Regions from separate parts of the Blastococcus montanus genome, predicted to be linked through region 2. Evidence: riboswitches for the same ligand, from Rfam matches in the RefSeq annotation. Region 2 holds a riboswitch; each other region holds the start of a gene.
The links. Region 2 has a riboswitch for thiamine pyrophosphate ahead of thiD (bifunctional hydroxymethylpyrimidine kinase/phosphomethylpyrimidine kinase). Riboswitches for the same ligand answer to the same signal wherever they lie in the genome.
Positions count from the first base shown of each region.

Region 1: another riboswitch for thiamine pyrophosphate. It lies ahead of ABDB74_RS00420 (ECF transporter S component); the one in region 2 lies ahead of thiD (bifunctional hydroxymethylpyrimidine kinase/phosphomethylpyrimidine kinase).
Region 3: another riboswitch for thiamine pyrophosphate. It lies ahead of ABDB74_RS00395 (cytosine permease); the one in region 2 lies ahead of thiD (bifunctional hydroxymethylpyrimidine kinase/phosphomethylpyrimidine kinase).

Region 1 is NZ_CP155551.1:89,720-92,979, forward strand. Features, by position in the region: gene ABDB74_RS00415 (ATP-binding cassette domain-containing protein) at 1-1,238, opposite strand, end outside; gene ABDB74_RS00420 (ECF transporter S component) at 1,293-1,916, opposite strand; TPP riboswitch at 1,914-2,017, opposite strand; gene ABDB74_RS00425 (hypothetical protein) at 2,270-2,557, shown strand; gene ABDB74_RS00430 (Nramp family divalent metal transporter) at 2,693-3,260, opposite strand, start outside.
Region 2 is NZ_CP155551.1:4,248,398-4,251,657, reverse strand. Features, by position in the region: gene ABDB74_RS20435 (DNA polymerase IV) at 1-423, opposite strand, end outside; gene ABDB74_RS20430 (TenA family transcriptional regulator) at 469-1,140, opposite strand; gene thiD (bifunctional hydroxymethylpyrimidine kinase/phosphomethylpyrimidine kinase) at 1,137-1,949, opposite strand; TPP riboswitch at 2,017-2,110, opposite strand; gene ABDB74_RS20420 (DUF3291 domain-containing protein) at 2,198-2,701, shown strand; gene ABDB74_RS20415 (DinB family protein) at 2,778-3,260, shown strand, end outside.
Region 3 is NZ_CP155551.1:85,788-89,047, forward strand. Features, by position in the region: gene thiE (thiamine phosphate synthase) at 1-256, opposite strand, end outside; gene ABDB74_RS00395 (cytosine permease) at 253-1,599, opposite strand; TPP riboswitch at 1,589-1,700, opposite strand; gene ABDB74_RS00400 (TenA family transcriptional regulator) at 1,747-2,340, shown strand; gene ABDB74_RS00405 (TenA family protein) at 2,337-2,954, shown strand; gene ABDB74_RS00410 (energy-coupling factor transporter transmembrane component T) at 2,988-3,260, opposite strand, start outside.

The DNA of each region.
Region 1 (3,260 bases), 140 kb from region 2:
GTCGCCACCGACAGCCGGCGCTGCTGGCCGCCGGAGAGGGTGTAGGGGTTGGCGTCGGCGAAGGGGGTCAGCCCCAGCCGCTCCAGCAGCTCCTCCGCCGTCGCCCGGGCGGCGGCCGCGCCGGTGCCCGAGCGCAGCGGCCCGAGGGCCAGCTCGTCGCGCAGCCGGCCGGTGAGGAACTGCTGCTCGGGGTGCTGGAACACCGTGCCGATGCGGGTGACCAGCTCGCCGGCGCGCCAGCGGGCCGGGGCCCGGCTCCCGCCGCGCACGCCCGCGGCGAGCTCCGCCCCGGCCTCGACCCGGCCGGTGCCCGGTTCCCGCAACCCGGCGAGGAGCAGGGCCAGCGTGGACTTCCCCCGCCCGTTGGCCCCGGTGACGGCCAGTGCGGTGCCGCCGCGGAGGGTGGCGTCGGTGGGGCGCAGCGCCGGGTGCGCCGCCCCGCGGTAGGTGAACCCGGCGGCCTCCGCGGTGAGGAGGACCGGTCCGTCCGTCGCGGCGGGCAGGCGCAGCCCCTCGGCGCGCCGCGGCGGGCGCCACGTGGGTGGGTGCTCGACGAGCCCGCCCGGCACCACCTCCATCACGCGGTCGACCAGCGGCAGCCAGGGGCCGGCGTCGTGGTCGACGACGACGACGGTGGCCCGGCGGTCGGCGGTGGCCCGCGCCACGGCGGTGCGGACCAGCTCGGCGCCCGGCGGGTCGAGCTGGGCGGTCGGCTCGTCGAGCAGCAGGAGCCCGGGGCGGCGGGCCAGCGCACCGGCGAGGACGAGCCGCTGCTTCTCCCCGCCGGAGAGCGCATGGGTGGGCCGGTCCCGGCCGTGGCCGAACCCCACCGCCGCCAGCACCTCGTCGACCCGTGGCCAGATCCGGTCGGCGGGCAGGCCGGCGTTCTCCAGCCCGAACGCGACGTCGTCACCGGCCCGGGTCATGACGAGCTGGCTGTCGGGGTCCTGCGCGAGCATCCCCAGCCGCCCGCGCGCGTCCGGCGGTGCGACGCCGGCGACGGTCAGCTCCCCGACGAGCTCGGCGGCCTCCGGGTCGAGGATGCCCGCCAGCGCCCACAGCAGCGTGGACTTCCCCGCCCCGGAGGCGCCGGTGAGCAGCACCCGCTCACCGGGCTCGATGGTCAGGTCGACGCCGGTCAGCGCCCAGGCCCGCCGCGAGGCGTGCCGGACGCCCAGGCCGCGGGCCACCACCCGGGCGGGCCGTGCCTCCTCGGACGGTCGCCCGCTGCCCACCACGGTGGGCAGCGGGCGAGCGTCCGGCGAACGTCTGCCGAGCACGACGCCCGCGCGTCAGACGCGCTGGCGGCCCGCGGCGAAGGAGCTCAGCGCCCCCGTCCGGGCCAGCGCGCGGACCAGCAGCAGGCCGACCACACCGGCGAGCAGCACGCTGGAGAGCACGGTGAACACGGCGTAGGCCACGTTCAGCCAGAACGCGACGTCCGGGTAGTAGAGCGTGATGTCGAGGATCGACGTCGACAGCCCGGCGGTGACGCCGGCCAGGATGGCGGTGCCCCAGCCGAAGCTGCGGTAGCGGGTGAGCAGGAAGCCGAGCTCGGCACCGAGGCCCTGCACGAAGCCGTAGACGATGATGATCATGCCGTAGGGGGACCCGAGCAGCAGGCTGACCGCGGCCGCGAGGGTGGAGGCGAACACCGCCGCGCCCGGCTTGCGGACCAGCAGCCCGGCGACGACGCCGGGCATCAGGTAGACGCCGTTGCGCAGCCCCTTGATCGGCGGGAAGAAGTCCAGCGGGGTCGAGGTGGCCTCGCCGACGAGGTTCCACGCCCAGAAGACGACGCCGAAGGCGACGCCCAGGACGGCGGCGACGACGATGTCGACGGTGCGCCAGCGGACGCCACCGGGGTTGCGCTCGGCGGTGTCGGCGGACGACGGACGGACGGCCGGTTCGGCCATGGTGTTCCTCCAGACTCCCTGCGCCGGCATGACCCGGATCAGGTTCGAGGGTCTGCGGTGTCCCGCACTCTCAGCGCCGAAGCGCTCCCCTGCTGTGAATGTGTGTTCAGTTGTGCCGCCGACCCTAGATGCAGGGCCCGGGGTAGGAGCGACCGGGCTTCGCCGGCTTCTCGATCACTCGTCCGGCAGCGCGCCGAGGCACCCGGTGGCCGCCGCCGGGAATGCGGCCGAGCTTCTGACGGGTATCGGCTGACATGGTCCTCAGATCGCTCGCACCGCAGAGAGGGGCACCTCGTCCGCCATTCTCTCCGCAGGCGACTGGACGGCAGTCCGTTGCGTCATGGGGAGATGGCATGTTCGGCCGACACGAGAACGTGAGCACCCTGACGGCTGAGCTCGCGGAAGTCGATGCACAGATCTCCGCCCATCCTCTGGCATCACGCCGCATTCGCGCCGCCCAGGCGGAAGTGGCCAGTTCTGAGTCCAGGGATGCGGCTGAGATCGACGGGGAGCTCGCGGCCGACGGGCTGCCGAGCGTCGAGGAGCTCGGCAGGGCTCACGTGTCCGGCACGTGGAGCTGGTGGAAGCTCCACCGGAGGAAGAGGAGGCACGAGAAGAGGATCGAACGCGCCGCTCGGTGAGCGCACCGAGGTGTCGTGCGTGCGGGATCTGCTCGTCGTCGGGCCGCGGGGTCGGACAGTGAGGTGTCCGGACGACGGCAGCTGGCACCGCTCCTCCACCCTCCGCGATGCCCTGGCGCACGGGGCAGGCGGCCCTCAGCCGAGGAGGCCGAGGAGCAGGTGGGCGTTCAGGCCGATGATCAGCGCCGCGACCACGGCGCCGGCGACCGTGGTGACCCGGCGGTTCACCCAGCCGGCCATGAGGTCGCGGCGGCTGGTCAGCCAGAGCAGCGGGACGAGCGCGAACGGGATGCCGAAGGAGAGCACCACCTGCGACCAGACCAGGGCGGTCGTCGGGTCGCCGCCGAGCACCAGGACGGCCAGCGCGGGGGCGAGCGTGATCAGCCGTCGGGTGAGCACCGGGATGTGCCGCTTGAGGAAGCCGGCCATCACGACCTGCCCGGCGTGCGTGCCCACGGACGACGACGCGAACCCCGACGCCAGCAGCGCGATGGCGAAGGCGAGCGCGGCCCCGGTGCCGAGCTGGTCGCCGAGCCCGGCGTGCACGCCCTCGAGGGTGTCGGCGCCGCTGCCGCTGGTGAACAGCTGGGCGGCGATGACCAGCATCGCGGCGTTCACCAGCCCGGCGAGCCCCATGGCCAGGACGATGTCGAGGCGCTGGGCCCGCAGCAGCCGGCCCCGGCCCTCCCGGGTGCGGCCGGCG
Region 2 (3,260 bases):
GCCGGTGGCCGCGGCGATGCGCTCCTTGAGCCTCTCGGCCAGTTCCGTCACAGCGGAAACCGAGAGGTCGCGCGGTGCGCCGGCGGCGAGGTCGACGTACGCCTCGTCGATGGAAACCGGCTCGACCAGCGGGGAGAGTTCGCGGAGCAGATCCATGACGACGTCGGAGGTCCGCCGGTAGGCGGCGAACCGGCCACCGAGGAAGGCCGTCCCCGGCGGGCAGCGGCGGCGGGCCTCCGCCGTGGACATCGCCGATCGCGCCCCGTAGGCCCGCGCCTCGTAGGACGCCGTGGCGACGACGCCGCGCCCGCCGACCCCGCCGACGACGACCGGCCGGCCGCGCAGCGAGGGCTTGTCCCGCTGCTCGACGGCGGCGAAGAACGCGTCGAGGTCGAGGTGCAGCACACTCGCCTCCCGCCGCATGCCCTCGATGATCGCCCGAACCGCTGCGTGGGGGTGCAACGACCCTCAGACCGGGACGGCCCACTCCTCGCGGGCGTGGGCCGCGCGCCAGAACTCGAGCTCGTAGCGGGTGGCGACCGCGAACGCCGCCTGCATGGCGGGCTCGTCGGCCGGCGACGTCGCCGCCGCCGCGTCGGTGAGCGCCCGGGCGCGGGCCGCCGCCAGCTGGAACGGCTCGGCGTCGTAGGTGGCCACCCAGCGGCGGTACGGGTGGCCGGCGGCCGCCCGCGCCTCGCGGGCCAGCCGCTCCCCGACGTGGGCGTAGATCCAGTAGCAGGGCAGCACGGCGGCGGCCGCGACGGCGTAGGGCGCGGTCGCCGCCGTCGCCACCAGGTACGAGACGTAGCCCAGGCAGGTGGGTGACGCGGCCGGCGGGGGGCCGGCCGGCCCGAGCAGCTCGGAGGCCAGCAGGTCGGCGTGCAGCTGCGTCTCGACGACGCCGCAGTTCTGCGCCCCGCCGGCCCAGAACGCCGCCGCCTCCGCGTCCGGCGCGCGCGCGGCCAGCAGGGCCAGCGCGCGGGCGTACCCGCCGAGGTACAGGGCGTCCTGCTCGAGGTAGTGGCGGAACGCCTCGGGGGCGAGCGTGCCGGCGCCCAGCTCCGCGAGGAAGGGCAGCTCGTCGATCGCCCGGCGGACCTCCGCCGTGGCCGCCCAGGCCCGGGCGCTGAACGTGCTCACGCCGGCCAGATCCCGGCGAAGTGGTGCACCGGCCCGTGCCCGGATCCGATGCGCAGCGCGGCGCCCTCGGTCAGCGCGCGGTGCAGGTAGTCCCGCGCCTCCTCCACCAGCACCGGCCATTCGGGGCGCCCTCCTGCGCGCGCCGCGAGGGCGGCGAGCGCCGACGACAGGGTGCACCCGGTGCCGTGGGTCGCGGAGGTCGCGATCCGCGGCCGGCGGGTGACCGTCGTCCCGGCCGCCGTCGCGAGCACGTCGACGCTCTCGTCGCCGCCGAGGTGCCCGCCCTTGAGCAGCACCGCCCCGGGGCCCAGGTCCAGCAGGGCCTGCGCCTGCCCGGGGAGCTGGGCGACGTCGGTGGCCGGTGCGGTGTCCAGCAGCGCCGCGGCCTCGGGGACGTTGGGGGTGATCAGGTCGGCCACCGGGAGCAGCTCGGCGCGGACGGCGGCGACCGCCTCGTCGTCGATCAGCCGGTCGCCGCTCGTCGCGACCATGACGGGGTCGCAGATCACCGGGCCGGGGCGCCGCGCGGCCAGCACGGCCGCCACCTCGTGGACCACGGCGGCGCTGCCCAGCATGCCCAGCTTGGTCGCGTGCACCTCGACGTCGTCGAGCAGCGTGTGCAGCTGGTGGGCGACGAACTCCGCGGGCACCGGGTGGACCCCGGTGACACCCCGGGTGTTCTGGGCCGTGAGGGCGGTGAGCACGGCGGTGCCGTAGGCGCCGAGTGCGCTGAAGGTCTTCAGGTCGGCCTGGATCCCGGCGCCCCCGCTGGGATCGCTGCCGGCCACGGTGAGGGCGGTGGGGGTCATGACGCCCACGCCGGGTCGGTGCCGTTGTTCTCGCGCAGCGCCGTCCGGGCTGCGCGCAGGTCGATGGCTTCCACGCCGGTGACATCCCTTCGCCAGTGCGAACTGGAGCAGGTTCGACGGGTGTGTTCTCAGTCCCGGGCGGGACACCCCGTGCCACGTACGGTCCGAACCTAACCCAGCCCGCCCTGCGGCGTCACGGGGCGTGGGTGTCCTGGTCCGGCGGGGTCCGGTGCCCTAGGTTCGCGCAGGTGGATCACCATCTCGCCCAGGTGAACGTCTCCCGGCTGCTCGCGCCGCTGGACAGCCCGCTGCTGGCCGACTTCATGGCCGCGCTCGACGAGGTCAACGCCGAGGCCGACCGCGCCCCCGGCTTCGTCTGGCGGCTGCAGACCGAGGACGGCAACGCCACCTCGGTGCAGGCCTTCGGCTGGGACGCCGCCGGCAGCCACGGCGTGGTCGTGAACCTCACCGTCTGGCGGGACGTCGAGTCGCTCGCCGGCTACGTGTTCGGCGGGCGGCACGTGCAGATCATGCGGCGGCGCCGGGAGTGGTTCGCCCGGGCGGCGGAGGCGACGACGGCGCTGTGGTGGATCCCGGCCGGCTCGCTGCCGACCACCGACGACGCCGAGGCGCGGATCCGCCATCTGCGCGCCCACGGGCCCACGCCGGAGGCCTTCACCTTCCGCACGCCTTTCGCGCCGGTGACCGGTGCGGTCGTGCCGGCCGACGACGACTGGCTCTGCCCGGTATGAGGCCGCTCCGGCCGGACCGCCCCCGGGTCGGCCGGGGATCTGGTGCACGACATGGGCGATCGCTAGGTTCCGCCGTGTGACGGGGACCGATCGCCACGGCCGTCCGTACCCACCGGTGGACGGCGACGAGGTCGCCACGCTGCTGGGCTTCCTGGACCACCACCGCGCCACCCTGGCGTGGAAGTGCGCGGGACTGGACGCCGATGCCCTCCGGGTCCCGGTGGCCGCCTCGTCGATCACGCTGGGCGGGCTGCTGAAGCACATGGCTCTCGTCGAGGCGCTGTGGTTCTCGCTGTGGCTGCACGGTCGCAGTCCGGGCGACCCGTGGGTGGCGGTCGACTGGGACGCCGATCCCGACTGGGCGTGGCGCTCCGCCGCAGGGGACTCTCCCGAGGAGCTCCGGGGGCTCTGGGAGGCCGCCGTCGCGCGCTCCCGCGACCTCGTCGCCGAGGCGCTCGCCGACGGCGGTCTCACTCGCCAGGCCGTCGTGGCGCCCTGGCCCCCGGACGACGTCCGGCCGACCCTGCGCTGGATCCTGCTCCACATGGTGGAGGAGTAC
Region 3 (3,260 bases), 130 kb from region 2:
CGCCCAGGTGCGTGCCGTGGGCGCCGACGGCCAGCGCGAGGTCGACGCGGTCGTTGACCAGGCAGGTCGCCCCCGCGCCCGCGCAGACCTCCACCACCCGGCGGGCGAAGTCGTAGCGCTCCCGGTCGGTCGCGTCCTTGGACCGCACCTGGACCACCGGGGCGCCGGCGGCGACGGCGGCGGTCACCGCGTCGAGCGCCGCCCGGCCGACCCGGGCGTCGGTGAGGACGTGCAGGCCCCCGAGGGACGCGGTCACGCTGCCGCCCGGCGGTGCCGCAGGGCGCCCGGCAGGGCCACGGCCACGGTCAGCAACGCGGCCACGGCAAGGCTCACCAGCGAGGCCGACCAGCCGTTGGCCGGGTCGATGCCCAGGTCGAGCTGGCGCTCGGTCCACCACGCCGTCCAGGCGGCGCCCGGACCGGCGAAGAAGGTCGGCAGCGTCAGCTGGTAGGCCACGAAGCCGGCCACCCAGGGGAGCAGGAGCGCTGGGCGGGCGCGCGCGGTGTCGGAGGTGTCCCACGCCCCGCGCGGCAGCAGGAAGTAGGCGACGACGAAGACCCCGATGAGCGGGACGAACACCGCGCCGATCAGGAAGAGGAACGGCTCGTAGGCGGCGAGGTCGAAGGCCAGGGCGAGGGTGGTCGCCACCACGCCGACCGCCACGGCGAGGACCCGGCGGTCGAGGCGGGCGACCACGTTCTGCGCCGACACCGCCGTCGAGTACACGTTGGCGAACGCCTCGTCGACCTCCACCACGAGCAGCACCAGCACGGCGACCAGGCCCAGCGGCACGGCGAGCATGGCGTCGATGACGTCGAGCCCGCCGCGGCCGTAGGCGGCCAGGGCGATCACCCCGAGGCTGAACATGGCCACGGTCGCCAGGCCGTAGCCGGACGCCGTCCCGACGAAGGCGGTCCGCCCGCTGCGGACGTGCCGGGTGTAGTCGGCCGCCAGCGGGAACCACGAGATCGGCAGGGCGATGACGATGTCGGTCGCCGTCCAGAAGGACGTCGCCCCGCCCTCGGTGACCGGCGGCAGCGGCTCGGACAGGACCTGGACGAAGAGGTACACGATCGCGGCGATCGCTGCCCAGACGGCGTAGCGCGCGAGCACCCGCACCACACCGAGCGGGCGCAGCGCCATCAGCGTGGCGAAGGTGCCCGCGGCGAGCGCGAACGGCCAGCGCGGCGCGTCGAGGGCCCGCGCGGCGGCCTCGGAGATGATCAGGATCTCGAAGGCGGCCCAGCCGACGCACTGCACCAGGTTGAAGCCGGTGGGCAGGAACGAGGTCCGCCGCCCCAGCAGGCCGCGGAGCAGCACCATCGCCGGCACGCCCTCGCGGGCGCCGGCGGCGGCGCCCAGCCCCAGCAGCACCGAGCCGATGACCGCGCCGACGACGACGGCCCCGATCGTGTGCCACAGCGGCCGGTCGGCGAGGACCACGAAGGTGGCCGCCACGGGCAGCAGCAGGCTGATGCCCAGGCTGGCCCAGAGCCCGGCGGTCTCCCGCAGGCCGAGGGTCCGGGGCGGCGGCTCGGACAGGGTGAGCGGCGCGTCCTCCCCGCGGGTGGCTGCGCCGACGGCTCCGGAACTGCTCATGATCACTCCCTACGCCGGCATTACCCGGTCAGGTTCCAGCGGTCGGCGGCGCGGCAGCCGCCCTCTCAGCCCGGTCGATCCGAGCTCCCGCACCACGGCCTCGGCCGTGACACCGCCACCCTAGGGGGTCTCGTACAGTCGGCGCTCGTGCCGGTCGACGAGCTGCCCGTCCGCCATGCCGACGCGTTCGCGGACGCCACCCGACATCCCTTCCTCACCGCCGTGCGGGACGGCACGATCGCGCCGTCGGCCTTCCACACCTGGCTGGTGCAGGACGCGCGGTTCGTCGCCGACCTCCTCCGCTTCCAGGCCCGGCTGCTGGCCCGTGCACCGCGGGCGGCCCAGGAGGTGCTCGCCCGCGGAGCCCTGGCCCTGGTCCAGGAGCTGGACTGGTTCGAGGAGCGGGCGGCGGCCCGGGGGCTGGACCTGTCCGCGCCAGCGCTGCCGGCCACGACCGCCTACGCGAACCTGCTCGAGCGGCTCGACGGCGCCGACGTCCCGGCCGCGCTGACCGCGCTGTGGACCATCGAGCGCACCTACCTCGACGCCTGGTCGGCCGCGCTCCCGGGCGCGCCCGCCTACCGGGAGTTCGTCGAGCACTGGACGGCGCCGGGCTTCGGCGGCTACGTGGCGGGCCTCGCGGCGGCGGCGGACGCCGTCGGCGGAGGTGACGAGCGCGTCTTCCTCGAGGTCGTCGCGGCGGAGATCGCGTTCTGGGACATGGCGGTGGCGACGCGATGAGCCTGTCCCGCGAGCTCTGGACCGCCGAGGCCGACCGCGCCGCCGCGGCGCTGGCGCACCCCTTCGTGCAGGGGATCGCCGACGGCACGCTGCCGCGGGACCGGTTCGCCGGGTACGTGGCCCAGGACGCGTTCTTCCTGGAGGCGTTCGCCCGGGCCTACGCCCTGGGCGTCGCGCACAGCCCCGACCGCGCCTGCCTCGACGTCTTCGCCGACCTGCTGGCCGGGGTGCGCGAGGAGCTGCGCCTGCACGCCTCCTACGCGCGGCGCTGGGACATCGACCTGACCGCCGTCCGGCCGGTGCCGGCGACGTCGGCCTACACCGACTTCCTGCTGGCCACGGCCTCGCTGGGCGGCGTCGCGCTGACCTGCGCGGCGATGACCCCCTGCATGCGCCTGTACGCCCACCTCGGGCAGTCGCTGGCCGGCCGGGCGTCCGGCCCGTACGAGGAGTGGGTGCGCACCTACGCCGACCCCGGCTTCGAGGAGCTCGCCGCCACCCTCGAGCGGCTGCTGGACACCGTCGCCGTCGACACCCCGGCGCTGCGGGCGGCCTACTCCCGGGCGATGCAGCTGGAGGTCGGCTTCTTCGACGCCGCCTGGCGCGGCGCCTGACACCGGGGCCCCGCCCGGCCCGGTGGGCGCCGGTCAGCCGCCCACGAAGACCGGTGACCAGTTCCCGGTGACCACGCTGAGCGTGACGGCGACCGCGCAGACCGCCGCCGTGGCGAGGACGAACCAGGTGTCGCGGGGGTGCAGCCGCGATCCGCGGGCGTTGGTGCGCACGATGCCGGAGTCGAAACCGCGAGCGTCCATCGCGGTCGCCAGCCGGGAGCCGCGGCGCACCGCACCGACGAGCAGGGTGAACCCCACGCCGGCGAGCAGCCGGACCCGCGCGACGGGGCTCCGGCCGGCCTCCAC